2 regions of the Variovorax sp. P1_G12 genome follow, and region 2 is predicted to be linked to the other one. Evidence: riboswitches for the same ligand, from Rfam matches in the RefSeq annotation. Region 2 holds a riboswitch; the other holds the start of a gene.
What was found. Region 2 has a riboswitch for thiamine pyrophosphate ahead of AC1D2O_RS21460 (LuxE/PaaK family acyltransferase). Riboswitches for the same ligand answer to the same signal wherever they lie in the genome.
Positions count from the first base shown of each region.

Region 1: another riboswitch for thiamine pyrophosphate. It lies ahead of thiC (phosphomethylpyrimidine synthase ThiC); the one in region 2 lies ahead of AC1D2O_RS21460 (LuxE/PaaK family acyltransferase).

Region 1 is NZ_JBFUBW010000008.1:18,555-32,916, reverse strand. Features, by position in the region: gene AC1D2O_RS10925 (DUF4126 domain-containing protein) at 1-423, opposite strand, end outside; gene AC1D2O_RS10920 (enoyl-CoA hydratase/isomerase family protein) at 437-1,231, opposite strand; gene AC1D2O_RS10915 (DinB family protein) at 1,228-1,740, opposite strand; gene AC1D2O_RS10910 (carboxyl transferase domain-containing protein) at 1,746-3,350, opposite strand; gene AC1D2O_RS10905 (AMP-binding protein) at 3,347-5,050, opposite strand; gene AC1D2O_RS10900 (isovaleryl-CoA dehydrogenase) at 5,061-6,233, opposite strand; gene AC1D2O_RS10895 (AraC family transcriptional regulator) at 6,360-7,412, shown strand; gene AC1D2O_RS10890 (hypothetical protein) at 7,487-7,690, shown strand; gene AC1D2O_RS10885 (patatin-like phospholipase family protein) at 7,695-9,071, opposite strand; gene AC1D2O_RS10880 (HAD family hydrolase) at 9,079-9,771, opposite strand; gene thiC (phosphomethylpyrimidine synthase ThiC) at 9,967-11,847, opposite strand; TPP riboswitch at 11,928-12,033, opposite strand; gene AC1D2O_RS10870 (VTT domain-containing protein) at 12,061-13,047, opposite strand; gene AC1D2O_RS10865 (DUF3047 domain-containing protein) at 13,087-13,929, opposite strand; gene AC1D2O_RS10860 (YchJ family protein) at 14,151-14,362, opposite strand, start outside.
Region 2 is NZ_JBFUBW010000019.1:13,399-27,760, reverse strand. Features, by position in the region: gene AC1D2O_RS21475 (N-acetyltransferase family protein) at 1-294, shown strand, start outside; gene AC1D2O_RS21470 (hypothetical protein) at 305-715, opposite strand; gene AC1D2O_RS21465 (class I fructose-bisphosphate aldolase) at 788-1,816, opposite strand; TPP riboswitch at 1,993-2,086, shown strand; gene AC1D2O_RS21460 (LuxE/PaaK family acyltransferase) at 2,157-3,272, shown strand; gene AC1D2O_RS21455 (acyl-CoA reductase) at 3,269-4,738, shown strand; gene AC1D2O_RS21450 (ABC transporter ATP-binding protein) at 4,743-5,489, shown strand; gene AC1D2O_RS21445 (ABC transporter permease) at 5,486-6,253, shown strand; gene AC1D2O_RS21440 (ABC transporter substrate-binding protein) at 6,250-7,266, shown strand; gene AC1D2O_RS21435 (SDR family oxidoreductase) at 7,263-8,045, shown strand; gene AC1D2O_RS21430 (flavodoxin family protein) at 8,062-8,559, opposite strand; gene AC1D2O_RS21425 (hypothetical protein) at 8,746-9,063, shown strand; gene AC1D2O_RS21420 (transglycosylase domain-containing protein) at 9,031-12,033, opposite strand; gene AC1D2O_RS21415 (alkene reductase) at 12,275-13,351, opposite strand; gene AC1D2O_RS21410 (SDR family oxidoreductase) at 13,427-14,131, opposite strand; gene AC1D2O_RS21405 (NADP-dependent oxidoreductase) at 14,162-14,362, opposite strand, start outside.

The DNA.
Region 1 (14,362 bases), on a different contig from region 2:
GACATTGCTGAAGGGTTCGGGCGAGGTGTTGATCGCGGCCCGGGTGGTCGCCTTGGCCGCATGCGCCGTGGCCGCGAAGCCGCCGCCGAGCAGGGCCGCCACCAGCGCCATCGCCGCGTGATCGGCGCCGAACACGCCGGCCGCGAGCGCGGCCCCCGCGGGAATGCGGATCGCGGTGTGGACCATGTCCCAGATCGAATCGAGGCCCGGAATCTTGTCGGCGAAGAACTCGACGAAGACCATGAAGCCGCTGGCCGCGATCACGACCGGATGCGCCAGCAGCTGAAGGCCGCTCGGCAGCGGCAGCCACCCGAGGTAGCCGGCCAATCCGGTCAGCAGCACGACCAGATAGAGCCGCACGCCGCTGGCCCAGCCCAGCGCGGCGGCCAGTGCGAGCAGTTGCGGCATGTCGAGCGAGGTCATGAGACGATCCGTATCAACCGTTCAACCACGAAGGCTTGCGCTTTTGCAGGAACGACTGGACACCCTCGCGGCCTTCCTCACTCGCGCGGATGTCGGCGATGCCCTGCACGGTCTTCGCCACCAGCGCATCGTCGATCTCGCGTCCCGCCACGTCGGCGATCAGGGTCTTGCAGGCGCGCACCGCGGCCGGGCTGGCGCTGGTGAGCGCCTTGACGACCTCGGCGACCTTGGCATCGAGCGCATCGGCCGCCACCACCTCGTGCACGAGACCGATGCGATGCGCCTCGGCCGCCGCGAAGCGCTCGGCCGTGAGGAACCAGCGCTGCGCCGCGCGGGTGCCCATCGCGCGCAGCACGTAGGGGCTGATGGTCGCCGGCACCAGGCCGATCCTGACCTCGCTCAGGCAGAACCAGGCGGTGTCGACGCTGACCGCGATGTCGCAGGCCGCGACCAGCCCCATGCCACCGGCATAGACATCGCCCTGCACGCGCGCGAGGGTGGGCTTGGGGCATTCAGCGATGGTGCGCAGCATCGCCGCCAGCTTGCCCGCGTCGGCGATGTTCTCGTCGCGCGTGTAGTCGGCCATGCGCCGCATCCAGTTCAGGTTGGCGCCCGCACAGAAGGCCGGGCCGTTCGCGCCGAGCACGACGGCCCTGACCTGCGGCGAAGCGCCGGCTTCGGTGAAGGCCTGCGTCAGCTCGGCGATCACGACGTCGTCGAAGGCATTGCGCGCATCGGGCTGGTCGAGCCAGATGCGCGCGATCGCGCCCTCGATCGACAGGCCGAGCTTGGTGAAGGACGTGCTCATGTCGTTCTCGCTTCCTGTTGCAGCAGATAGACCCAGTCCAGCTCGGCCCCGGGTTGGACCATCGCGGTCAGCGCGGCGGTGAGCTGGCCGCGGTGATGGGTCGCATGGTTGAAGACATGGCCGAGCGCCGGCGCGAACGGAATGCGCACCTCCTCGCCATTGTTGCGCGTATAGGCCAGATCGCCATCGAAGCGCTCCGGCGCCAGGCTCGAGAGCCAGGGGCTCCAGCGCGTGACGGCCTCGCCAAGCGCCTCGCAGACCTCGCCGCGGCCCGTGTGCAGTTCGGTGTCGAGCGGCAGGCGCAGCGACTTGCCTTCGGCGAAGCGCGCGAACCAGATCGTGTCGGTCAGCAGCAGGTGGTTGACCGTGCGGTGCACCGAGCGAAAGTAGAGGCCGCAGTCGCGGTGCCAGTCCGCATCGGACAGGCCCGCGAGGTTCGAAGCGATCAGCTTCTGCGTGGCCCAGACGTGGTAGCGCGCGAGGCTGGAGAAGTAGTTCGGCAACGTCATGGCGCTCACATGCGGAAGATGCCGAACTTCGGCTCGGGGATCGGCGCATTGCGCGACGCAGCCAGGCCCAGCGCCAGCACGCGGCGGGTGTCGGCCGGGTCGATGATGCCGTCGTCCCACAGCCGCGCGGTGGCGTAGTAGGGATGGCCCTGGACCTCGTACTGCTGGCGGATCGGCGACTTGAAGGCTTCTTCCTCCTCCGCGCTCCACTGCCCGCCCTTGGCCTCGATGCCGTCGCGCTTGACGGTGGCGAGCACGCTCGCGGCCTGCTCGCCGCCCATCACGCTGATGCGCGCGTTGGGCCACATCCAGAGAAAGCGCGGCGAGTACGCGCGCCCGCACATGCCGTAGTTGCCGGCGCCGAAGCTGCCGCCGATGATGATGGTGAACTTGGGCACGTTGGCCGTGGCCACCGCGGTCACCATCTTGGCGCCGTGGCGCGCGATGCCCTCGTTCTCGTACTTGCGACCGACCATGAAGCCCGTGATGTTCTGCAGGAACACCAGCGGCGTCTTGCGCTGGCAGCACAGCTCGATGAAGTGGGCGCCCTTCTGCGCCGACTCGCTGAAGAGAATGCCGTTGTTGGCGACGATGCCCACCGGCATGCCCTCGATCTCGGCGAAGCCGCAGACCAGCGTGCTGCCGAAGCGCGACTTGAACTCGTGGAACTCGCTGCCGTCGACGACGCGGGCGATGATCTCGCGGACGTCGAAGGGCTTGCGGGTGTCGACCGGGATCACGCCATACAGTTCCTCCGCAGGGTAGACGGGGGCGCTGACCACGGAAGGACCGGGCGCCTGCGCCCGGTTGTCGCCTAGATTCTTCACCGCCGCGCGCGCCAGCGCCAGCGCATGGAGGTCGTTCTGCGCCAGGTGATCGGCCACGCCCGACAGCCGCGTATGGACGTCGCCGCCGCCCAGGTCCTCGGCGGTGACGACCTCGCCGGTGGCCGCCTTCACCAGCGGCGGGCCGCCCAGGAAGATGGTGCCCTGGTTCTTGACGATGATGCTTTCGTCGCTCATCGCCGGCACGTAGGCGCCGCCGGCGGTGCAGGAACCCATCACGACCGCGATCTGGGCGATGCCCTGCGCGCTCATCTGGGCCTGGTTGTAGAAGATGCGGCCGAAGTGGTCGCGGTCCGGAAACACCTCGTCCTGGTTCGGCAGGTTGGCGCCGCCGGAGTCGACCAGGTAGATGCAGGGCAGGCGATTCTGCTCGGCGATCTCCTGCGCGCGCAGGTGCTTCTTGACCGTGACCGGGTAGTAGGTGCCGCCCTTCACCGTGGCGTCGTTGCAGACGATCATGCAGTCGACGCCGCTGACCCGGCCGATGCCCGCGATCAGGCCCGCGCCCGGCGCCGCGCCGTGGTACATCGCATGCGCGGCGAGCGGGGCCACTTCGAGAAAGGGCGTGCCCGGGTCGAGCAGTTGCGCCACGCGGTCGCGCGGCAGCAGCTTGCCGCGCGCCGTGTGCTTGCTGCGCGCGGCCTCGCCGCCGCCGGCCTCGACCTTGGCGAACTGCGCGTGCAGGTCGTCGACCAGTGCGCGCATGGCGCTGGCATTGGCCTGGAATTCCGCCGAGCGGGCATTGAGTTTCGTGTCCAGCTTCATGCGGTCTTGTCCTCGTCCAGTCCCAGTTGGTGCTTCATTGCTTCGCGAATCTTGAACTTCTGGATCTTGCCCGTGACCGTCATCGGAAACTCGGTCACGAACTCGATGTACCTCGGCACCTTGTAGTGCGCGATCTGCCCCTTGCAGAACTCGCGCACCTCGTCGGCGCTCAGGCTCTGGCCCGGCTTGGCGATGATCCAGGCGCAGAGCTCCTCGCCGTATTTCCTGTCGGGCAGGCCGACCACCTGCACGTCCTGCACCTTGGGGTGGCGGTACAGGAACTCCTCGATCTCGCGCGGGTAGATGTTCTCGCCGCCGCGGATCACCAGGTCCTTGATGCGGCCGACGATGTTGACGTAGCCCTCGGCGTCCATGGTGGCGAGGTCGCCGGTGTGCATCCAGCCGTCTGCATCGATGGCTTCGCGAGTCTTCTCCTCGTCTTCCCAGTAGCCGTGCATGACCGAGTAGCCGCGCGTGCAGAACTCGCCCGTCTCGCCCGGCGCGACGATCTCGCCCGTCACCGGATCGATGACCTTGATTTCCAGGTGCGGCTGCACCATGCCGACGGTGGACACGCGCTTGGCGAGCGGCGTGTCGGTCGAGCTCTGGCAGCTCACCGGACTGGTCTCGGTCATGCCGTAGGCGATGGTGATGTCGCGCAGGTGCATCTGGTCGACCACCCGCTTCATGACCTCGGTCGGACACGGCGATCCGGCCATGATGCCGGTGCGCAAGGTCGAGAAGTCGAACTCCTTGAAGCGCGGGTGGTCGAGTTCGGCGATGAACATGGTCGGCACGCCGTGCAGCCCGGTGCATTTCTCGGCCTGCACCGTCCGCATCACCGCCAGCGGGTCGAAGCCGTCGTTCGGGTAGACGATGGTCGCGCCGTGCGTGAGGCAGGCCAGGTTGCCCAGCACCATGCCGAAGCAGTGGTAGAGCGGCACCGGGATGCAGAGGCGATCGACCGGCGTGAGCTTCATGCACTCGCCGATGAAGAAGCCGTTGTTCAGGATGTTGCGGTGCGTCAGCGTGGCGCCCTTCGGGAAGCCGGTGGTGCCGCTGGTGAACTGGATGTTGATCGGGTCGGTGGCCTTGAGCGTCTTCGCGATCGCGTCGACCTGCGGGTCGTCGGCGCGGCCGCTGTCGTGCAGCGCCGAGAAGCGCAGCAGCCCCGGCAGCTCGCCTTCTTCGCCGGCCGCATCGATCCAGGCCACCGTGCGCAGGTGCGGCAGCCGGGCGGCCTTCAGTGCGCCGGGCGCCGCCGCAGCCAGCTCGGGCGCCAGCTCGCGCAGCATGCCGACGTAGTCGCTGGTCTTGAAGCTCTTCATCGTCACCAGCGCCTTGCACGCGACCTTGTTGAGCGCGTACTCGAGCTCCGAGGTGCGATAGGCCGGGTTGATGTTGACCAGGATGATGCCGACCTTGGCGGTGGCCAGCTGCATCAGCACCCAGGGCGCATTGTTGTGCGACCAGATGCCGACGCGGTCGCCGGGCGCCAGCCCCAGCCCGAGCAGGGCGCTGGCCAGCCGGTTGACCTCGCGCTGCAGTTCGCGGTAGCTGTAGCGCTTGCCCTCGTGCACGCTGACCAACGCCTCGTGGTCGCCCTGCCGCGCGGCCATGTCGTCGAAGAAGTCGCCGAGGGTCTGTTCGATCAACGTCACGTCGGTGGCGCCCTGCGCCAGGCTGCGCGTCAAGGTCATGGCAACTCCTTCAGGCGGTTTCGGCGAACAGCTCGCGGCCGATCAGCATGCGCCGGATCTCGCTGGTGCCGGCGCCGATCTCGTACAGCTTGGCGTCGCGCCACAGCCGGCCGACCGGAAACTCATTGGTGTAGCCCACGCCGCCCAGCGCCTGGATCGCCTCGCCGGCCATCCAGGTCGCCTTCTCGGCCGAATAGAGGATCGCGCCGGCCGCATCCTTGCGGAAGGTGCGCGCATGGTCGCTGCGGTCGCAGGCCTTGCCGACGGCATAGACGTAGGCGCGCGTGGCCTGCCAGGTCGAATACATGTCGGCCAGCTTGCCCTGCATCAACTGGAACTCGCCGATGCTCTGGCCGAACTGCTGGCGCTCGTGGACGAAGGGCAGCACCGCGTCCATGCAGGCCGCCATGATGCCCAGCGGACCGCCCGACAGCACGGCGCGCTCGAAGTCGAGGCCGCTCATCAGCACCTTGGCGCCCAGGCCCTCGCCGCCCAGCACGTTCTCCTCCGGCACCTCGCAGTTGTCGAAGTAGAGCGGGAAGGTGTTGGAGCCACGCATGCCGAGCTTGTCGAGCTTGGTGCCGGCCGAGAAGCCCTTGAAGCCCTTCTCGACGATGAAGGCGGTCATGCCGCGGGCGCCCATCTCGGGCTCGGTCTTGGCGTAGATCACCAGCGTGTCGGCGTCGCCGCCGTTGGTGATCCACATCTTGCCGCCGTTGAGCACGTAGCGGTCGCCCTTCTTCTCGGCGCGCAGCTTCATGCTCACCACGTCGGAGCCGGCATTGGGTTCGCTCATCGCCAGTGCGCCCACGTGCTCGCCGCTCACCAGCTTGGGCAGGTACTTCTTCTTCTGCGCCGCGCTGCCGTTGCGGTGGATCTGGTTGACGCAGAGATTGGAGTGTGCGCCGTAGGAAAGCCCGACCGAGGCCGAAGCGCGCGAGACTTCTTCCATCGCGACGATGTGCGCGAGGTAGCCGAGCTCGGTGCCGCCGTACTCTTCCTTGACGGTCATGCCGTGCAGGCCGAGGTCGCCGAGCTTCTTCCAGAGGTCGGCCGGGAACTGGTTGTCGCGGTCGATGTCCGCCGCACGCGGTGCAATCTCGTCGGCGGCGAAGTTCTGGATCGCGTCGCGCAGGGAATCGATGGTGTCGCCCAGGTCGAAGTTCAGGCCGGGATCGTGCATGGTTTGTCTCCTTGGTCGGTCGGGCCCGCGCGCAACTGTCGCGCGGAAAGGCGCAGCTTACGCCGTGTGCCGGTGCATTTGGCGCCACAATGGTTGCAAATCGCGCCACCTCGACCGCACGCCAGCATGCCTTCGTCACCGCTCCAGAGTACCCGCCGCGCGGCCACGCCGATGGCCTTCGTGCGAGCGATCGTGCGGGGCTACGAGCGCTATGGCGTCGACCCTTCGGCGGCCTTGGCCGAGGCACAGATCGCGCCGCATGAAGTCGCCGATCCGGCCGCCCGCGTGACCGCGGCGCAATTCGAGGCGCTGTCCGGCTTCGCGATGCAGCAGCTCGACGACGAGGCGCTCGGCTGGTTCCAGCGCAAGCTGCCCTGGGGCAGCTACGGCATGCTGTGCCGGGCGTCGCTGGGCGCGCCCGACCTGGGCGTGGCGATCAAGCGCTGGTGCCGGCACCTGCGGCTGCTGACCGACGACATCACGCTCGACCTCTCGCTGGCCGGCGGCGTGGCGACGGTGTCGATCACCGAGCACCGGTCGCTGGGCGACTTGCGCGAGTTCTGCCTGGTGTCGAACCTGCGCTTCCTCCATGGCTACGCCTGCTGGGCCATCGATTCGCGGGTGTCGCTCGGCGCCACCACCTTTCCGTTCGAGGCGCCGCCGCACCGCGAGGCCTATCCCCTGATGTTCGGCGGCAGCCTGCGCTTCGGGGCCGCCAAGGCCGGCTACAGCTTCGACCCCCGCTACCTGGCGCTGCCGCTGCGGCGCGACGAGGCGGCGCTGCGCACCATGCTGCGGCGAGCCCTGCCGCTCACGGTGCTGCAATACCGCCGCGACCGACTGCTCGGGCAGCGGGTGCGCGAACTGTTGCGCAGCCGCGCCGCCGAAGCCGCCACCGCCGACGCCCTGGCGGCCCTGCTGAACCTGTCGAGCCGCACCCTGCACCGCCAGCTGATGGAAGAGGGCCTGTCGCTGCAGGCGCTCAAGGACGAGATCCGGCACGAAACGGCGGCCGACCAGTTGCGGCGGACCGACCGCCCGATCAAGCAGATCGCGCTGGCGGTCGGATTTCGCAATGAGAAAAGCTTCTCTCGCGCATTCCGGGGCTGGGCCGGCGTCGCCCCCGGCACGTTCCGGCGGCACGGCCTGCCGCCGCGCAGCGGGGCCGGGAATCCGTGAAATAGTGCGCCCGGGAAGGCCAGAAAGGGCAGCGTCCGACGCGCAGGCGGCCCGCCGCAGCCTACGATCGCCGCATGCAGCAGATTCCAGACACCGACAGCTCGGCTTTCGCCGACCTGATGGACTTCATCGCCACCTCGGGGCGGACCCGCAACCAGGGCTTCGTGACCGAAAACGCGGACCCGCTGGTGTCGCACATGTGGGCCGACCGGGCCCAGGCGATGACGCTCTCGCTCACCACGATGGCCAAGGCCTCGCTGCCGCGCGGCAACGCCTGAGCCTTCAGTCCTGGGCCGCGCCCAGCGATCTCTTCAATGCCCGGAATTCGGGCGAGCGCTGCAGCACGCTGCGCCCCGCCGCGATCAGCCGCGTCACCTCTTCATCGGTGATCGAGAACGCGGTCGGCACCTGCAGCAGCCGCTGACGCAGCTCGCCATCCGCGGCATCGCGCAGGTTGACCTGCACCACGTGGATCTCGGCGTCGGGCGCGAAGGCATCCGAAGCTTCGGGGCTGCGTGACTTGAGGTCTTCACGCCATTGGCGCGCGGTGTCGAGCAGGAACTCCTGTGTTTCCAGGGTCGCGCGCGCGCCGGCACCGAACAGCAGGGTGTCGGCCACCGCCCGGAAACCCGGCACGGTATCGCTCTGGTCGATGTTGTTGGCCGGGTCGCGCGCCGAATTGACGCTGATGACCACCAGCTTGCGCACGCTGCCGCGCGGAATTCCGACTTCCTCGAAGCTCTCGCGCAAGCCGCCGCCGACCAGCGCGCGGTCGAGCAGCCGCCGCACCGCGAGGTTGTCGGCCACGCCCCCATCGACCAGGTGGATGAAGGGCCGGCTCTGGGCGTCGAGGTAGCTGTTGGCCTGCATGCGGAACATGCGGGCCCGGTAGTTGCCGCCGCCCCGGACGGCCAGCCGCGGCACGATGCCGCGCTCGCGGCAGACCTGCGAATGGTTCTTCAGCGTCAGCGGACTCAGCAGGATCGGCACCGCCGACGAGGCCGCGACCGCGAAGGACAACGGCACGCTCTGCAGGTCCGAGCAGATCAGCGCGAACTGGTCGGCGGTGAACTCGAAGGGCGTGCCCAGCGACATGTCGGTGGCGGCGATCACCAGTTGCGGGTGGCGCGGGCTGCTCTCGACGTCGGCGTAGGTCTTGCCCTCGTAGATCTCGTCGAGCCGGCGCATCAGCAGATGGCTGCGCCCGTACCACGGCGAGGTCAGGTCGTACAGGCTGCGCGGCCTCAGCGCCTGCAGGATCAGGCTGTTCTGGAAATTCTGGCGCAGGAAATCGCGTTCGAAATCGGGCAGTTTCTCGGCGCCGAAGGCCGCATAGTAGGCCGCGAGGATGCTGCCGCCCGAGACGCCGCTGATCACGTCGGTGGCGTCGAGCAGGTCGCTGTGCCGGCCGTTCAGATCGAACGTGGTGCGTCGCAGCTCGGCCAGTACGCCATAGCCGAACGCAGCGGCGCGCGCACCGCCGCCGGACAGCGTGACGGCCACCAGGATCGTCGGATCCCGGCCCGACTCCGGCGCCATGATGACGGACAGCGACGGCGGCCGGTCGGCCAGGGGGTCGTTGAGCCACGGCCTCAGCGATGAACAGCCCGCCACGCAGGCAGCGATCAGCAGACCACAGAGCGCGCGCAGGCCGTGCATCGGGGGGTCAGGCGAACGCGGGGCGCCAGTCGGCCAGCAGCGACGGCAGTTGTTCCATGTCCGTGAAGACATGCGCCACGCCGACGGCACGCAGCGCTTCGGGCCCGCTGTGGCCCAGGTCGGTCGGGCTGTAGCCGAACACGGTGGCGCCGGCAGCGATGCCGGCCATCGCCCCGGTCACCGTGTCCTCGACCACGGCGCAGCGCGCCGGGTCGATGCCGAGCGCGGCCGCGGCGGCCAGGTAGACGTCGGGGGCGGGCTTGGAACGCGGGGTTTCGTGGCCGCTGAAGATGCGGCCCTCGAAGCAATCGAGCAGCCCGATCTTCTCGAGCTGCAATTCCACCTTGTGGCGATCGGCCCCTGAAGCGCAGGCGATGCGGCCGTCCAGCGCCGCATGCAGGGCGCGCACGGCCAGCGCGGCGTTGGGAATGGCCAGCAGGTCGCGCTCGAGCGCCTCGTTGCGGCGGCCGCGAAAGCCGTGCAGCCACTCGGGCGTGATCGCGAAGCCGGTGTTCGCCTCGATCAGCGCGGCCTCGTCCTTGACCGCCTTGCCGGTGAAGATGCGCATCGACTCCTCGGTACTGAGCTTCCAGCCGAGTTCGCCCAGCATCTCGGCGAGCACGCGGTTGGTGATGGGTTCGGAGTCGACCAGGACGCCGTCGCAGTCGAACAGGACGGCGTCGAAGGGTGGAGCTTTCATGGGAGCGATCGTAACAACGTCGCCCCCACAGAGGCATGACGACTCAGTGCTTCACCAGGCGTTCGCGTGACCTGCGTCGCATGAAACCGGCGCAGACCAATGCCAGGGATACCGCGGAACCGGCTTTGCCGGGCCACTGGTATCGCCCCCCTTGAGGGGGGGAGGCGCCGCAGGCGCTTCGGGGGATGTTTCATTTCAGGCCGGCTGGATCGGAATGTAGATCTCGCCGCCGGCCGCCTTGAACTCGGCCGACTTGCCGGCCATGCCATCCTCGACCGCATCGCCGGCCTCGATGCCGCGCTGGGCGGCGTACTCGCGCACCTCCTGCGTGATCTTCATCGAGCAGAACTTCGGGCCGCACATCGAGCAGAAGTGCGCCACCTTGCTGCTGTCCTTGGGCAAGGTCTCGTCGTGGAACTCGCGCGCGGTGTCGGGGTCCAGGCCGAGGTTGAACTGGTCCTGCCAGCGGAACTCGAAGCGCGCCTTGGACAGCGCGTCGTCGCGCGAGCGCGCTCCCGGGTGCCCCTTGGCCACGTCGGCCGCATGGGCCGCGATCTTGTACGCGATGATGCCCTGCTTGACGTCGTCGCGGTCCGGCAGGCCCAGGTGCTCCTTGGGCGTCACGTAGCACAGCATCGCGGTGCCGGCCCAGCCGATCATCGCGGCGCCGATCGCGCTGGCGATGTGGTCGTAGCCCGGCGCGATGTCGATCGTCAGCGGGCCCAGCGTGTAGAACGGCGCCTCGTGGCAGTGCTTGAGCTGCTCGTCCATGTTGGCCTGGATCAGGTGCATCGGCACATGGCCCGGGCCTTCGATCATGGTCTGGACGTCGTGCTTCCAGGCGATCTGCGTCAGCTCGCCCAGCGTGCGCAGTTCGGCGAACTGGGCCTCGTCGTTGGCGTCCGAGGCGCAGCCGGGGCGCAGGCCGTCGCCGAGCGAGAAGCTCACGTCGTAGGCCTTCATGATCTCGCAGATGTCCTCGAAGTGCGTGTACAGGAAGCTCTCCCTGTGGTGCGAGATGCACCACTTGGCCATGATCGAGCCGCCGCGCGAGACGATGCCGGTGCGCCGGTCGGCCGTGAGGTGGATGAAGGGCAGCCGCAGCCCCGCATGGATCGTGAAGTAGTCGACGCCCTGCTCGGCCTGCTCGATCAGCGTGTCGCGGTAGATCTCCCAGGTCAGGTCTTCCGCCACGCCGCCGACCTTCTCCAGCGCCTGGTAGATCGGCACCGTGCCGATCGGCACCGGGCTGTTGCGCACGATCCAGTCGCGCGTGGTGTGAATGTTGCGGCCGGTGGAGAGGTCCATCACGTTGTCGGCGCCCCAGCGGATCGCCCAGACCAGCTTCTCGACCTCTTCCTCGATGCTCGAGGTGACGGCCGAGTTGCCGATGTTGGCGTTGATCTTGACCTTGAAGTTGCGCCCGATCGCCATCGGCTCGACTTCCGGGTGGTTGATGTTGGCCGGGATGATGGCGCGGCCGCGCGCCACCTCCTCGCGCACGAATTCGGGCGTGATGATCTTCGGGATGCGGGCGCCCATCGGGTTGCCGGCCAGCCGCTTCTCGCGCGCCTCGTCGGCCATGTACTCGGCCATCCATTCGCGGCGGCCGTTCTCGCGCAGCGCCACGTACTCCATCTCGGGCGTGACGATGCCGCGCCGCGCGTAGTGCATCTGCGTCACGTTGGCGCCGGACTTCGCACGCCGCGGCGTGCGCTGCAGTGCGGCGGCGCCGGCGCGCAGTTCGGCGATGCGCCGGGCGTCGCGGTCCGCGTGCGTCGCGCCGTCGTCAAGCGCCAGGTGCAGCCGGCCTTCGTAGCTCTCGGTGTCGCCGCGCTCGGCGATCCAGGCGTCGCGCACGCCAGGCAACCCGCGACGCACATCGATGTCGGCGGCCGGATCGGTGTACGGGCCGGAAGTGTCGTAGAGCGAAACCTGTTCGCCGTTGGACAGAGCAACCTCGCGCACCGGCACCCGCAGGTCGGGCCGGCCGCCGGCGATGACGCCCTTGGTCGAGGCGGGAAAGGGCTCGCGCGTGAGCGTGAGGAGGGAGGCGAACTTGTCGTGGGCATTCATGCGGGGCACTCCGGGTTGTGGATCAACGGGTGCTCCGCGATGCCTCCTTGCGGCACCGCTCGTTCAGGGACGAGAGGGCGCCGGGGAGTCGCAGCTCTTCTTACGCTGGTATGAACCAGATCAAGTTCGCGGGTTTGGCCGCTTGGCCATCTCAGCACGCGTCTGCGTGCACCCCGGAGCGGGGCCGATTCTAGGCCGCCTGCGGCCGCAGGATCAAGCGGTTCGTGCAACCGCCAGCGGAACGACCACCCGCTTCGGCTCGGCGGCGCCGGACGCGTCGGCCGCAGTCATCGCCACCCAGGCGTCCAGCCCGCCCGCCAGCACGCGCACCCGCGGCTGGCCGGCGGCCATCAGCACGCGCGCCGCCGCGATCGCCGAGGCGTCGTCGGGGCAGTCGCAGAAAACCACCAGCTCGCGCCCATCGGCAAAGGTGTCCAGCCGCTTCGGCAACTGCTTGAGCCCGATGCCGATGGCGCCGGGGATCGCCCGCGCATCGAGGGCGCGCGCCTCGTCGGAGCGCACATCGATCACCGTCAGCCCGGCGCCCGCCGCCAGGGCTTCGCGCAAGGCCTCGACCTGGATGTGCTCGATGTCGTCGGCCTGCTGCTGCGCCAGCCGGCGTTGGCGATAGCGCCAGCCGATGAATGCCGCCAGCGCCAGCACGCCGAGCACCAGTGCGGTCAGGCCGATGTTGGAGATCACGGTCAGCACGTCCTGGATCGCGGCGTGGAAGATCCGGCCGACGAACAGGAAGGCCAGCGTCCAGATCAGCGCCGCCACGGTTTCATAGGACAGGAAGCGCAGGTTCGACATGCCGAGCGCACCCGCCATCGGCGGCGCCACCACCGACACCCCCGGCACGAACTTGGCTGCGATCAGCGACAGTCCGCCCCAGCGGCCGAGGATCGATTCGCTGCGCCTGACGCAGGAGTCGGGCGACAGCGAGATGCGGCAGAGCAGTCGCATCACGCGGTAGCCCCAGCGGCGTCCGGCCAGGAACCAGACGCCATCGCCGAGGATGTTGCCGAGCACTGCCGCCACCACCACCGCGACGAAGGACACCTGCCCGCCGACCGTCAGCCCGCCGGCGACGATCAGGAAGGGCACCGCCGGCACCGGCGCGCCGAGGCGCGTCGCCAGCGTGGCGGCGAAGACCAGGGCGGCGCCCTGGCTGGCAAGGAGTGCGACAAAGTCGTTCATGGCTTTCGGGACGTTGACAGTCGATGAGATGCTGCGCTGTTACTGGCCCTGCGTCGGAGGACGCTCGGCGGGAGCCGGCCCGGCAACCTGGGTCGCCAGGGCGCCGCGCAGGTCCAGGTCCGAGAAATAGGCGAGGCCGTGGCCGTGCGTGTTGTCGGCGTCGGCCGAGACGGCGACCGCCGTCACGTCGGGCAGGAGGTCGCCGGCCTCGTCGCCGAAGGCGCGCTTGTAGTCGGTCAGCAGGTTGCGCCGTTCGGCGATCCAGCTGCCCGGCTTGGGCGCCGCGCCCGATTCGAGCACGACCATGCGGATGCGCTTCGTGAACGCGTTGTCGAACGCGTTGCCCTTGGCTTCCTTGTTGTCCCAGACGTAACACAGGGTCTCGGTCGGCACCGCCTCGCCGGTCGCGCGGCGCGCCAGCGACAGACGGGTGCGCTCGCCGACGGACAGCCGGTCGGCCGGAAAATCGAAGAAGACGCAGACCTTGGCGGCGCCATCGTCACCCGAGCGCGTGCGCAGGTCGGCGCCCTCGACGAACGCCTCGACCCGCCAGCGCCAGGCCAGCGTGGCCTGACTGTTGAGCTCCACCCTGACGGGGTGGACCAGATTGCCGTAGGAGCCATTGGCGTCGACCTTGAGCACGCGCTGGCCCTCGAGTTGCTCGACCTCGAACCGGGTCGGAACCTTGTTGGGCAAGGTGGTGAAGTGCCACGGCGCCGGCGCCTGGGCGCCGGTCGCGCTCGAGAAGGGCGTGAGCACGGACTTGTCTTGCGCGCGCGCGTGCGGCGCGGCCATCCAGAGCAGCGCGGCCAGGGCCGGCAGGGCCATCGCGGTGCACGGCCGCCGCCAGTCTCCCGTGCGAAGAAGCGTCCTGCTGCCCATGATTCACCTCTTGGCCCCGTGGCCCGTTGAACGCGCTCGCGCTGCGCTTTCGGCGCAGCGCTCACAAGCTGCGAAGTGTGGAGCAGGAGCGGCGCGAGATAAATAGCCCAAAAGGAATTGGTCTGTCTCCCTGCGGGACACAATCCGCCTCGGACGCTATGAAATCCATAGCAAACATCCAAGGCTGCGCAACAGTCAGCGGCTGTTTCTGACTGAATCAGTCAGTGACGGTCGCCGTCGAGGTAGTACCAACGATTTTGCAGCGCGTCGTCCTCCTGGCGGACGAAACGGCTGCGCTCGTGCAGCCGGGTCGCCACGCCGGCGCTGCTGCGCTGGCGGGCGACGAACTCGACTTCTGCATGGTCGGCGTCCAGCACGGAGCGCGAGCGCACGTCGAGGCCGAGCCATTTCACGCCGGCTTCGAAGTCCAGGC
Region 2 (14,362 bases):
CCGCACCGCGCCGACCTGTCGAAGATGCTGGTGCACCGCCGCGCGCGGCGCCAGGGCTGGGGCGAGGCGCTCATGGGCGCGGCCGAGCAGATGGGGCGCGACTGCGGCAAGTCGCTGCTGGTGCTCGACACCGCCAGCGACACCGCCGAACGCCTGTACGAGCGGCTCGGCTGGCAACGCGTCGGCGCGATTCCGGGCTATGCGCTGCTGCCGCACGGTGGGCTCTGCACCACCACCTACTTCTACCGGCAGCTGGAGGCCGGGGAGAAGGCACGCGGCAGCGAGGGTTCGTGAGCGCGAAGCCTCAGCTTTTCCCGCGCAGAAGCTCCGCCTTCTGCGCCAGCTCCGCGGCCTCGACGACCTGCTGAACCGACAGCGGCCCGGTCAGCTCGACCTCGCCGGCAAGAACGCTTGCCAGTGCGGCTCGCCCCGCATCGCCGGCCAACCACGCAAACGCCGACGTGATCGATCCAGCGCCGAACTTGGCGCGAAGCGCCTTCGACGCGGCACGGCTCACCTCGGCGAACGCTTCGTGGTCCGCTGCAGCAGAAGCCGCGCGAACGACCAGGCAGCAGGCTGCGAGCTTCTCGGCTTCGTTGCGCAAGCGACGGGCCTTGCCCTCGCTCTGGGCCGCGCGCTTCGTCTCCAGCGACGCGGGCGAAGGATCCGCAGGGGAGAGAGGAAGGTTCGGTTCGAGCGGCATGGATGCGTTCATTTTCAAGGAGCCTCGGATTGTCGCCGCAGCAGTGCCGTGCAAGACGGGCCGCATGACCGCGCCCCATCGACGCTAGTGGGCGCCTTCCCCTTCCATCCCCGCGCTGTACTTCCCCTCGCTGGCCAGGCCATTGAGCCGTGCCCGCTTGAGCAGCGCGTCCTGGCACGCGCGCGCATGGGCAGGTTGACCCTGCCACGCCTGCAGCGCCGGATCCTGCAGCGCGCGCCCGTAGGAGAAGCTCAGCTGCCAGGGCTGCCGGCCCGGGCGATTGAGCGCATCCAGGTTGGCGGTCGCTTCGACAGGCGACTGCCCGCCCGACAGGAAGTTGATGCCCGGGACCGCCGCCGGCACCGCGCGCCGCAGCACGCGGAGGGTCTCCGCCGCCACCTCCTCGGGACCGGCCTGCCGCGCATGCGCCTTGCCAGGCACCACCATGCTGGGCTTCAGCAGGATATGCTCGAGCACCACGCGATAGCGATGCAAGGCCACGAACACTTCGTGCAGCACCTCCTGCGTGACCTCCGCGCAGCGCGCCAGGCTGTGGTCGCCGTCGATCAGGACCTCCGGCTCGACGATCGGCACCACCCCCTGCGACTGGCAGATCGCCGCGTAGCGCGCGAGCGCCTCGGCGTTGGCCTCGATCGCCATCCGGCTCGGCAGCGTGCCGGAGACGTTGTAGACGGCGCGCCATTTCGCAAAGCGCGCGCCCTGCGTCACGTAGGCTTCGAGGCGCTGGGCGAGTCCGTCGAGTCCCTGCGTGATCTCGTCGCCGGGCGCGAGTGCCAGCGGGCCCTTGCCGGCGTCGACCTTGATGCCCGGCACGATGCCTTGCCGCGCGGCCAGGGCCGCGAGCAGCTCGCCGTCGTCCGCGCTCTGGCCCAGGGTCTCCTCGTACAGGATGACGCCGCTGACGTACTCGCCCAGGCCGGGCGTCGACAGCAGCAGGCTGCGGTAGGCGCGCCGGTTCTCCGGCGTCGACTCGACGCCGATCGCCTTGAAGCGCTTGGCAATGGTCGGACCGCTCTCGTCGGCGGCAAGAATTCCCTTGCCCCTGCGAACCAGCGCTTCCACGGTGGCTTGAAGATCATCGGAAGTGGCCATGGCGGATCCCTTCGTTCGAGCGGGACTCAGTCTCCTGCTTCGAGGCGCCGGAGCGCAAGCCCATGCCGGCCGTGGTGTCTTGGTCGAGGTCTGCACGTGCACGGGCATCCGATGACCCTTCATCCGATCCCGGTGAACACGCTTCGCAGCAGCACCTCCGGGATGCATGTAATATCGCCAACGCTCCGGGGTGCACACGACAGTGCTGAGATTCAAACCCGCGAACTTGAACCGGTTAATGCCGGCGGAAGAAGAGCCAACACTTCGATCATCGGCGGATCCTGCCGTGCTCGAAGTGGCCTTCGGAGCATCCGTTTCACGGTCACGAAGAAGTCTCCTTATGAACCAGCCCCCTGCAGATCGACCCGCGGCCACAGCCGCGGCCGGCGATGTGGTCGCCGACGTGCTCGCCTTCATCGCGCAGGACGGGTGCACCGACGACGCGTTCGATCGGCTGGCGTTGCGCCTGTTCGCCCACCAGTACGGCAACAACCCGGCGTACCGGCGCTTCTGCCAGCGGCGCGGCGCAACCCTGCGCCACGTGAAGCGCTGGAGCGACATCCCGGCGGTGCCGATCGACGCCTTCAAGGAACTCGACCTGCGGTGCGAGCCGCCGGCCGCCACGGACCGGGTCTTCATGACCAGCGGCACGACCCGCAGCGAGGTGAAGGGCCGTCACTTTCATCCGACGCTGGCGGTCTACGACCGGTCGATGATCCGCAACTTCTCGAACCGGTTCATGCGCGGCAGCGGCCGGATGCGCATGGGCATCCTGTTCCCCACCGAAACCGTGCTGGCCAATTCCTCGCTGGCCCACTACCTGGCGCTCGCGCTGAATGAATTCGGCACCGAGGAGAGTCGCTACTTCGTGAGCCCGCAGGGGCTGGACATCGCCGGCCTGTGCGATGCGCTGGCGGACGCCGAACGCCGCGGCTCGCCCTATGCGCTGCTCGGCGCCAGCTACAGCTTCGTGCATCTGATCGACGAACTCGAGCAGCGCGGCCTGTCGTTCCGCCTGCCGGCAGGCAGCCGGGTCCTGGACACCGGCGGCTACAAGGGACAGTCGCGCGAATTGCCGCTCGACGCCTTCTATGCGGAGCTGTCGGCGCGGCTCGGCATCGAACGATCGCAGTGCATCAACATGTACGGCATGACCGAGCTGAGCACGCAGTTCTACGACGCCGGCAATGCGTCGGTGCCGTCGGTGAAGTCGGGGCCGCACTGGATCCGCTCGCGCCTGGTCGACCCGCTCACGGGCCGCGAGGTCGCGCGCAGCGAGCGCGGAATCCTGGTCCATTGCGATCTCGCCAACTTCAATTCCGTGACCACCATCCTGACCGAGGACGTAGGCCTGGCCGCCGACGGCGGGTTCCTGCTGCTCGGCCGCGCCGAAGGCGCTGAGGCCAAGGGCTGTTCGCTGGCGGTGGAGGAATTCATCCGGGCGGCAGCGGCATGAAGACACTGCGCGCGGTTGCCGGTTACCTGCCTGGCCTGGCGCCGGCGGACGTGCAGTGGCAGCCTCTGGTCTTCGAATCGGGCACCACGCGGCTCGAAGTCGCGGTGCCCGTGCTGAGTCCGCCACAGATGACCGCGCTCGCCTTGCGGGTCAAGCAGGCCAGCCGCCTCCATCTGAAGACGATGACCGTGTCGCAGATCGTGGCCGTGGTGGATCGCGCGATCGCCCGCCTGCTCGACCCGGCCGACCCCTGCCGCATGCAGGCCGACCAGCTGCTGCCGATCGTCAGCGGCTATGACGCCGAAATGGTCCGCCTGGGCCTCACGGCTTTCCTCCAGACCTTTCGCGCGCCGCAACTGCATCGCTTCGTCGCCGAAGACTTCGCCAATCCCAAGCTGCTGGACGAGTTCCAGCCGCGACCCAAGGGCGGCGCGGCCAAGGCGTTCGGGCCGGATCTGCTGGTTCACAGCTGGGCCGGCAACGTGCCGGCCCTGCCGCTGTGGAGCCTGGTCTGCGGATTGCTGGTGAAGGCCGGCAACATCGGCAAGCTGCCGAGCGCGGAGCCGCTGTTCGCAGGCCTGTTCGCGCGGCTGCTGGCCGAGGTCCACCCGCCGCTGGCCGACTGCCTGGCCGTGGTGTGGTGGAAAGGCGGCGAGAAGGAACAGGCGTCGGCCCTCTATGCCGAGGCCGACACGGTGCTCGCCTACGGCGGCAACGACGCGCTGGACGACATCCGCCGCCGCCTCCCGGTCACGACGCGCTTCCTGGCGTACGGCCACAAGCTGGGCTTCGGCCTGGTCGGCGCCGCGGCCCTCGACACCCTGCGCGCGCCGGCGACGGCTCGCCTGGCCGCCTGGGACGTGATGCGCTACGACCAGCAGGGCTGCTATTCGCCGCATGTCTTCTACGTCGAGCGCGGCGGCAAGGTGTCGCCGCGCGAATTCGCCCAGTACCTCGCCAGCGAGCTCGCCAACCTGCACAACCGCTTCCCGCGCCGGGCCCTGGCGCTGGAGGAGTCGGCCGCGGTCGCCGGATGGCGGCAAGCCATCGAGCTGCAGTCGATGTCGGGCGGCGGCGAGCCTGTCTGCGAGCTGATCGGCGAAGCCGGTGCGGCCTGGGGCGTCGCTTACGCCGATGAAGCGCGGGCCTTGGCCCCCACGGCGCTGAACCGCAGCATCCAGGTCGTCGCGGTCGATTCGCTGGAACAGGTGATCGCGCAAGTGGCCGCGCACCCGCCCTTTCTGCAGACCGCGGGCGTGGCGGCCGCACCGGCCGAACTGTTCCGGCTGTCGGAGTTGCTGGGCGCTGCCGGCGTCACCCGCATCACGGCCATCGGCTCGATGACCTCGCCGGAGGCGGGCTGGCATCACGACGGCCGGTTCAACCTGCTGGACCTGGTGCGGATGGTCGAGATCGAGCAGTCGGCGGAACTTGCGGCCGACAGGCTGGCGCCGTACGCGGACTAGGGCCATGAGCTTCCTCGACATCGACAAGGTGGGCTTCACCTACCCCGGCTGGCCGCCGGTGGTGCGCAGCGTCGACTGGACCATCGCGCAAGGCGAGTTCCATTGCCTGGTCGGGCGCAGCGGCTGCGGCAAGACGACCCTGCTCAAGCTCGCCGCGGGCCTGCTGCATCCTCACACCGGCAGCATCCGGTTGCAGGGCAAGGAGGTGGTCGCGCCCGGCCCGCAACTCGGCTTCGTGTTCCAGTCGCCGACCCTGCTCGAGTGGCATCGCGTGATCGACAACGTGCTGCTGCCGGTGTCGCTGCAACACAAGCCCACCGCGCAGGAGATCGACAAGGCCGAGCAGTTGCTCGCGCTGCTGGGCCTGTCGGCCCATGCGCAGCATTACCCCCGGCAGCTGTCGGGCGGCCAGCAGAGCCGCGTGGCCCTGGCGCGCGCATTGATCCTGGAGCCGGCGCTGCTTTTGCTGGACGAACCTTTTGCCGCGCTGGACGCGATCACCCGCGGCGAACTGCAGGACGACCTGCTGCAGATGTGCCGCCTGCGCCGCACCACCGTCCTGTTCGTGACGCACGACATCGCCGAGGCGGTGTATCTGGGCGACCGGGTCGCGGTGATGGACCGCGGCCGGATCGTCCGGGACATCCGCGTCGAGGTGAGCCGGCCGCGCGCGCCGGCGATGCGGTACGGCGCGGCCTTCAACCTGCATTGCGCGCAAGTGCGCGATGCGATGGACCTGGCGACGGCATGAAGTCGATCTCCCCACGCACACAGCTCGGCTCCTGGGCGCTGCTGCTCGCGTTGCTCGCGGGATGGGAGCTGGCGGCGCGCGCTTCCGGCATTCCGGCCCTGGTCCTGCCGGCGCCTTCGGCGGTGATGAAGTCGCTCTGGATGGGCCTGTCCACCGGCTACCTGTGGCCCCACATCCGAACGACCGCCCTCGAGCTGATGCTCGGGCTGTTCGCCGGCTGCCTGATCGGTTTCATCAGCGGCGTGGCGATGGCCGAGTCGGCGCTGCTGCAGCGCGTGCTGAAGCCGTATGTCGTGATCAGCCAGGTCATCCCCAAGCTGGCGCTGGCGCCGCTCTTCATCGTGTGGTTCGGCTTCGGCATGACATCGACGGTGGTGATCACGGCGCTGATCTGCTTCTTCCCGTTGATGGAAAACACCGTGACCAGCCTGCAGCAGGTCGACCCGCAACGGCTGGAGCTGTTCCGGATGCTGGGCGCCACGCGGCGCCAGACGCTGCTGCGCCTGAAGCTGCCTGCCGGCCTGCCCGGGATCCTGGCGGGCCTGCGGGTCGCGGTGGTGCTCGCGCTGGTCGGGGCGGTGGTCGGCGAGTTCATCGGCGCCAGCCAGGGGCTCGGCGCGCTGATCATCGCCTCGCAGGGAATGATGGACACGCCGCTGATGTTCGCGGTGCTGGTGGTCATCGCCGTGCTCGGCCTCGCGCTCTACCAGATCACGCTCGCAGTCGAGAAGCGACTGCTGCGGCCCTACACCCGAATCTCATGAGGAACACGACCTTGAACACACCGATCGCACGCCGCCGCGCACTGCTGGCAACCGCCGCGCTATTCACCCTGATCGCTACCGGCGGGGCCAACGCCGGTGACGCGCCGGAGAAGATCACCGTGGCCGGCTGGAGCAAGCCGATCACCGAGATCACGCACCTGCTGGCCGAGCCCGACAAGGGCATCTTCAAGGCCAATGGAATCGATCTGGCCTACGTGTCCGGCGCCGGCGGGGGCGACGCGATCCGCAACATCCTCACCGGCCAGGCGGACGTGGCCTTCACCGACCCTGGCGCGTTCTTCTCGGCCCTCGACAAGGGCGAGAAGCTGCGGGCGATCTACGACATCTACCCGCAGAACGTCTTCAACGTGGTCTCGCTCAAGTCCGCCAACATCACCAGGCCGGCCGACCTGAAGGGCAAGAAGATCGGTGTCTACAGCCTGTCCAGCGGCACCCGGCAGAACCTGCTGGTGCTGCTGCACCAGGCCGGCCTGTCCGAATCCGATGTCACCATCGTCGTCACCGGGCTGTCGAACTTCGCGCCGCTGCTGCAAGGCCAGGTCGATGCGACCGCTGCCACCGACACCGGCTTGCTGGTGGGCAAGCGCAAGGGGGTGGGCGACGTCAACGTGATGGAGGTGCGCAACTACCTGAACGTGTCGAGCGACCTGTTCGTGGTCCGGGAACAGGTCTACCAGCAGAAGAAGCCGTTGCTCAAGCGGTTCCTGAAGGCCTATCGCGAGAGCGCGGCCTGGATGATCGCCAACCCCGAGGAGGCGGCCGGCCTGGCCATGAAACACGCCATCGACGGGACCGACCGCGCCGCCAACCTGGAGATCATTCGCTTGCGCAATGCCGCCAGCGTGTCGGCCACCACCGCGAAGAACGGTCTTGGCGCGTTCGACCTGGAGTCGCTGCAGAAGGCCGCGGATGCCTATCGCAAGCTGGGCCTGATCGAGCGCGACATCAAGATCTCGGACGTCGTCAGCACGGAACTGCTGCCTGCGCAATGAAGGAGGACACCGTGAAGTTCGAGGGCAAGGTGGTGCTGGTGACCGGTGCGAGCCGCGGCATCGGCGCCGCCATCGCGCAGGCCTTCGCGAGCGAAGGCGCGACGGTGGTGGTCAACCACCTGAGCAACGACGCCGCGGCCGCCGAGGTGGTCGCGCATTGCAAGGCGGCCGGTGGTGACGCCTGGGCCGTGAAGGCCGACGTCAATTCGGCCACGGCCGTGCAGGCCATGGTGGAACAGGCCCTGGACGAAGCGGGTCGCATCGATGTGGTGGTCAACAACGCCTTCCGGCCGTACGCCTTCGACCCGCAGCGCCGCACCTTGTTCGGCGACATGGCGTGGCCGGATTACCAGGCGCAGTTCGAAGGCGCCGTCGGCAGCGCCTACAACGTCTGCCGGGCGGTGCTGCCGCACTTCAGGCAACGCACCCAGGGCAGCATCGTCAACATCGTCAGCGACCTGGTCGAACGGCCGGTGATCCCGTACCACGACTACACGACCGCCAAGTCGGCGCTGGTCGGCTTCAGCCGCAACCTGGCCGCCGAACTGGGGCCGCTCGGCATCCGCGTCAATTGCGTCGCCCCCGGCCTGGTCTACCCGACGCAGGCCAGCAGCGCGACCCGGGAAGAATTCCGCGAGTCGCTGATCGCCGCAACGCCGCTGCGGCGGATCGCGCGACCCGAGGACGTCGCCGGCCCGGTGCTGTTTCTCGCTTCCGAATGGAGCCGCTTCATGACTGGACAGGTGCTGTTCGTCGACGGCGGCCTGGTGATGAAGTGAAGACTTCCGGCCGGCGTCAGAACACGCCAAGCGCCAGTCCCGCGGCCAGCGCGGCGCCCAGCTCGCGGCATTGCGCAAGGTCCTCGGCGCTGATCTGCTTGGGCCGCGCGATGGCCTCGGGCGTCTGCGCATGGGTGCACACGATCAATGCCGGCGCAACGGAGCGCAGGCGCCAGCCGGTTGCGATGCGGTCGATCTGCCGCGCGGCGTTCTGGCCGTCGCTGCCAGCGCACACCAGCGTGGCGTAGGGCCGGCCGTTCACGCGGTCGAGCGCGGCGTAGTAGCAGCGGTCGAAGAAGTCCTTCATCAGCCCGGCCATTGCGGCGAGGTTTTCGGGCGTGGCGAACACATAGCCGTCAGCGCCCAGCACGTCGTCGGGCTGGGCCTGCGGCGCATGCAGCAGGCGCACATGCACATCGGGTTCGCCGCGCGCGCCTTCGGCGGCGGCCTGCGCCATCTGCGCGGTGCCGCCGGTCATGGTGTGGTAGACCACGAGCAGCGTCTTGGAAGTCATGCCGCCCAGCATAGCGGCCCGGCCCGATGACGGGCGAATTCAGTCGTCCTTGCCCCTGGAGCGGTCGATCCGCGGCGCTCTCAGGCGGCGCCCTGCGTTCACGACGGATTTGTTACTCACCACTGCGCTACGGAGTGAATAGAGTGGTCGCCAGGCGCCATCCGAGGCGCCCCCGAAGGAGCGGCGATGACCGGCAAGACAAGCAAGAAAGGCCCCGGTGGGCATCTGGTACTGCATCCCATGAACTGCGACGCGCAACCTTCAGGCCGCGTCGCTCAGGCACTCGACATCTATCGAAGCATTGCTTCTTGCAGTCGCCACCTGGCTCGGAGCGACGACGTCCACGCGCTCACAGCGGCGGTCATGTTGCCCTGCTACCAAGCGCAGTTCTACAGGCTGGCGCGCGAATTCACTCGTGCGGAGGCGAACGAGCTGGCGTCGATCCTTGGGCGGATTCGCGACTCCCAGCAGCTATCCATCGCCCCCGCACCCGTCTCGCTGTAGCACGAGCTGGAGTTGCGGCCCTAGCGACTTCAGCAGCTGGGTCGGCAATGCGCTCGTGAACCGATAGCGGGCCGCATAGGGTTCGTGCACGTAGGCCATGATGGTGCCGAAGTAGCGGTCGCCGATCATGAAGACGAAAGTGGCCGAGCGGTCGATCTTGCGCTCCGAGATCACCCGCCCGCCGCGGCCGATGCGTTGCAAGCGGTGGTCACCGGTGCCGGTCTTGCCGCCGATCTCGATCACGCGGCCGTCCGCGTCCTTGAGCGCACCCTGGAGCCGCCCGGCGGTGCCGCCGTGCACCACTTCGACGAGCGCGCCGCGTACCGTCGCAGCCACCTCGACGGACATCACGCGTTCGACCCTCGCGTTGCGCGGCTCGAGCCGGGTCTCGTAGGGCGTGTCGCGCGCGAAGTGCAATGCGCCGACCCGCTGCGTCGGCAGGCGCACACCGTCGTTGACGATGATGCCCATGAGCTCCGCCAACGCGGCCGGCCGGTCGCCAGACGCGCCGATCGCGCTCGCGTAGGAGGGCGTGAGTGATGCGAACGGGTAACCCAGCCGCTGCCAGGATTGATGGATTTGCGCGAAGGCGTCGAGCTCGATCAGTTCGCGCACGCGCCTGTCCTGCGCGCCCTTGTGGCGCGTCTTGAAGAGCCAGGCGTAGGCCTCCTGGCGTTCGCGCGTGCTGGCGTCCAGCACCTCGGTCAGCGACGCGCCAGGGTGACGCCGCAGGTAGCCGACCAGCCAGAGCTCGAGCGGATGCACGCGCGCGACATAGCCGCGATCCGCGAGCGACAAGCCGGCGTAGGTGGTGCGCAGCGCCCGCAGTGCGCGCGGCGAGGCAGCGCCGCGGCCCGTCTGCCGTATCAGCAGCGCGTCGAGCTGCGCCTCGTCGGCCTCGGGCTCGATCGTGAACAGCACGCTCGCCAGGCGTGGCGCCGACGGCCTCACGCCGCGCAGCAGCAGTGCCTCGGCGCCCGCGGCGGGCTGACGCTGGTACTTGCGATAGAAGCGCACGAGGTAGGCCGAGCCTTCGCGGTCGGCGAAGCGCGCGAGCATTTCGCGCCGGCCCAGGTCGGTCGAATCCTTCAACATGCGCTCGGCATTCGATTCGCCGCCGTACATCCGGTGGCGCACCAGATCGCGCATCAGGCGGATGAACACCAGGTTGACCGAGTGCTTGAAACCCTCTCGCACCGTCATCGAGCTGCCGCCCTGAGAGCGCTCGAAGTTTGCGAACTGGTGCATGCCGCCGCCGGTGAAGAAGGCCTCCGACGGGCTCGCAGAGTACCGGCGCTGCATGGCGGCCTCGAGCATCGGCGCGAGGCTGCGGTCCTTGGCGCGCAGGAGGTATTGCCGCGCCCAGGCGCCCAGCGGATCGCGCGGGCTCACCGCCAGCGCCGACAGATCGACGGGGCTCAGATCGGCCCAGCGCGCGTGCAGCTCGGCGACGAGCTCCAGGTAGCTCACCAGGGTGCGCAGCTTGGCCGTCGAGCCCATGTCCAGTCGCGCGCCCTGGTTCACGTCGAAGGGCTGGTCGATGTTGTCTGCCTGGATGCGCAGCAGGTTCGCGCGTGCGCCGCGCTCGAACAGCGTGAAGCTGTAGACCAGGGGGGCGGGGTCCGCGCCGGGGTCGAGCATGTGGAAGCCGACCAGTCCCGCCGCCTTCGCCGCGGCGGGCGTGCGCAGGCCGGCGAGGATTCGCGCCACCAGCGCTTGCGCCTCGCCGTCGAGGCTGGTTTCCGCCTCGAGGTCGAGACGCTCGAGGTCGTAGGCGCGCGGTACGTCGAGCAAGGTGGAGATGTGGGTGCGCAGCGCGCTCACGGCCTTGCGCTGGACGAAGTCGGTCCTCGGCGCCGGCGGCAGCTCGGGCTGCAGGCGCAGGGGCAACGGCAGTGCCGCATCCCGAAGCGGAGGCGATATCACGCCGGCTTCGGCCATCAGCCGCAGATAGCTGTCGGTCAGCCGCGTCAGGCCCGTGCCGTCGCCGAGCAGATGCTGCGACGGGCGGCGCTGCGCGATCATCAGCGACAGCGCCTGCTTGAAGGCTTCGGCCTGGCGCTGGAGCGCTTCTTCCGCGGGCGCGGCGCTTTCGTCGTAGTCGGCGAGCAGGCGGTTGACTTCGCCGAAGTCGCGGCCGTACCAGGCCCACAGCCCGTCGCCCAGGCCGTGCACTTCGCCGATGCCGGGGCGCGCGGCCAGAGGCACCGTATCGAGATAGTCGACGACGATCTGGCGGCGCCGCACCAGCGTGTCCTCGCCGTCCAGGTAGGCGCGCAGCGAGGCCGAGGTCATCTGGCGCAGCTTCTCGCCGATGGATGCGGTGCGGCCGTGGGGGGAATGGCGGTACTTCTCGATCTGGGTCGCCAGCGTGCTGCCACCCGTCGCCGCCTGGCTGGGGTCAACGGCCCGGAGCGCCTGTTCGAGCGCGGCCTTCGCGAAGCGCTCCGGATCGATCGCGGGGTTGCGCTGCGGCGGCTGCGTGTCGAGCAAGTGGCGGTCCTCGACGAACAGCATCGCGCTCACCAGCAGCGGCGGAACCTCCTCGAAACGCTCGTACACGCGCATCGGCACGCGCGTGTGCAGCAGCTTTTCATCGCGGCAGTCGCGCACGGTCAAGCCGGCCTGATTCTTCTCCCGGTAGGGAATGAAAAGCTTGCGCTCCTGCAGTTCGATCAGCCGCGGCGACATGCGGGCCTGGCGGGTGATCGCGAAGCCCAGGGGCTCCAGGCGCTCGATGAAGCCTGGCAGCTGGTCGTAGCCCAGCCGCTCATCGTAGGGCCCGGTATGGGGGAAGCGGATGGCATCGCTGGCACCGGCGTCGACGCTGAAGCGGGCACCGCTGGCGAGGTCGCGCCACAGGGCCGATTGCAGCCGGGACGTCTTCAATTCGTCCACCGTGAATGAGACAAGCGCACCCACGGCGGCGAGCCCAGCGCCGATCCAGAAAACCTTCTTGATCCATGTCATGCCCTGCCCTGCCTCGCACGCAGTCCGCACCGTGGTGCTCGTCAAACAGGATGATGCGCTTTCCGCAGCCACTTGGCTCGTGCTTGACGGCCTTCAATGTTGTAAAAAATTCCATGCGAAGCACGATCCAGGCGCCCGTCGAAGGCGAGCCAGGGCGTGCGGCGCCCCCCTTTTCGAAGTGGTCATTGCGGCGCAGCAAAGCATGCGATCGAGGATCCCTCGACCGGCCCGGCACCGCAAGTCAGGCCGCAAGTGCCGGATAGTCGGTGTAGCCCTTTGAACCAGGGGTGTAGAACGTCGCCATGTCTGCGGCATTCAGCGCCGCTTCGGCCCGCATGCGCTCCACCAGGTCGGGATTGGCGAGGAACGGGCGGGCGAAGGCGATGAGATCCGCCTGGCCTGCCCTGAGCGCACTTTCGGCACGGGCGCGATCGAAGCCGCCAGCGAGGATGAACAAGCCCTGGAACGCACCGCGAAGCCGGGACTTCAATTCGGCAGGCACCGACGGCGCGCCCATTGCTGAATGGTCGAGCAAGTGGATGTACTGCAAGCCAAGCCTCGACAGTTCCTGAGTGAGCGCCAAGTACTGAGCGTCGACGTCGGGGAACGCGCCCGTGCTGTTGAACACGCCGTAGGGCGACACCCGTATCCCGACGCGATGGGCACCGACGGCGGCCGCAGTGGCGCGGGAAACTTCAAGCGCGAAGCGATTGCGGCCTTCGATGCTGCCACCGTAGGCGTCGGTGCGCAGGTTCACATTGGCGTTCAGGAATTGCTCGATCAGATAGCCGTTCGCGGCGTGCAGCTCGACACCGTCGAATCCCGCTTCGATGGCCAACTGCGCTGACTTCGCATACTCGTCGACGGCATGGGCGATGTCGGTCGCCGTCATCGCTCGCGGGGTGCTGTGCGGCTGCATGCCCTGTGAGTCGGTGTACATCTCGCCGGGGCACGCCATGGCCATCGGCCCGAGAACCTCCGCGCCTGCTGGCAGGTTGGCCACGTGAGTCACGCGGCCGGTGTGCATGAGCTGCGCGAAGATCTTGCCGCCCTTGGCGTGGACCGCGTCGGTGATCGTCTTCCACCCACGCACCTGCGCACCGTTGAAGAGTCCGGGGATGCGGGGGTAGCCCAGGCCATTGGGCGAGGGCGAGGTGCCCTCGCTGACGATCAGGCCCGCCGAAGCACGCTGGCCGTAGTACTCGGCCATCAATACGTTGGGGGTGTTGGCATCGACGGCACGGCTGCGCGTCATCGGTGCCATGACGGCGCGGTTGGCGAGTTGAATCGACGCGGCGGTGAGAGGTTCAAACAGCATGAGGGTCCTTGAGTGAGTGCAGGTCGTTCGAGACTTTGTCGTTGGCAGGGAGTGGGGCGCAATCGAATGGGGGCCTCAGGAGGCTTGTGGCAGGTAGCTGGGCCTGGCCGCCGTCATCCCGCGCTTCACTTGCAGCGTGAGTTCATCGGCCAGCACCTCGTCGAGGCCCGACTCGAGTCCATCGAGCGCGCGCTTGACAATCTGCTCAGGACTGGACTTCGGGACATCGAACCCGTGCGTGAGGTCGGTATCGACGTAGGCCATGTGCAGTGCCAGCACCTGCGTCTTCTGCGCCGCCAGTTCGTGGCGCAGGGCATTGGTGAGCGACCAGGCGGCGGACTTGCTGGCCGAATAGGCGGCCAGTTCGCCGCCGTTCACCCATGAGGCGACCGACAACACATTGAGCAAACCGCCGCCGCCGTTGGCCTCGAGAGCCGGTGCAAAGGCCCTGCTCACGCGCAACATGGCGAAGAAGTTGGTCTCGAAGATGCGTCGCGCGACCTCTTCGCTGTCCGGCGCAAGAAAGCCTCCGGGCTGGGCAATGCCGGCGTTGTTGATCACGAGCGTCACATCCGACGCTCGCTCTGCGGCGGCCGCCACGTCGTCTGACCTGGTGACGTCAAGTCGCAGGGGCTGAACACCCGCCTGCATGACGGCCGCGGGGTCGCGCGTTCCGGCGTAGACCTTGCGGGCACCGCGGGCGAGCAACTCGCGGGTGAATGCCAAGCCGATGCCACGATTGGCACCGGTGACGAGGACAACAGCGTTTTCAATCTTCACAATGAAACTCCATGGTTGGGGAGAAAAGACTCACTTGATCTGGACGACGACCTTGCCCTTCGCGCGGCCTGCTTCGACGTAAGCCAGGGCCTCGTTGGTCGACTCGAACGGAAAGACCCGATCGATCACAGGTCGGATGGCCTCAGCTTCGATGAGTCGGGTGATCTCGCGCAGTTGGCTCCCATTCGCCTTCATGAAGAGGAACGAATAGCCGATGCCTCGGCCTTGCGC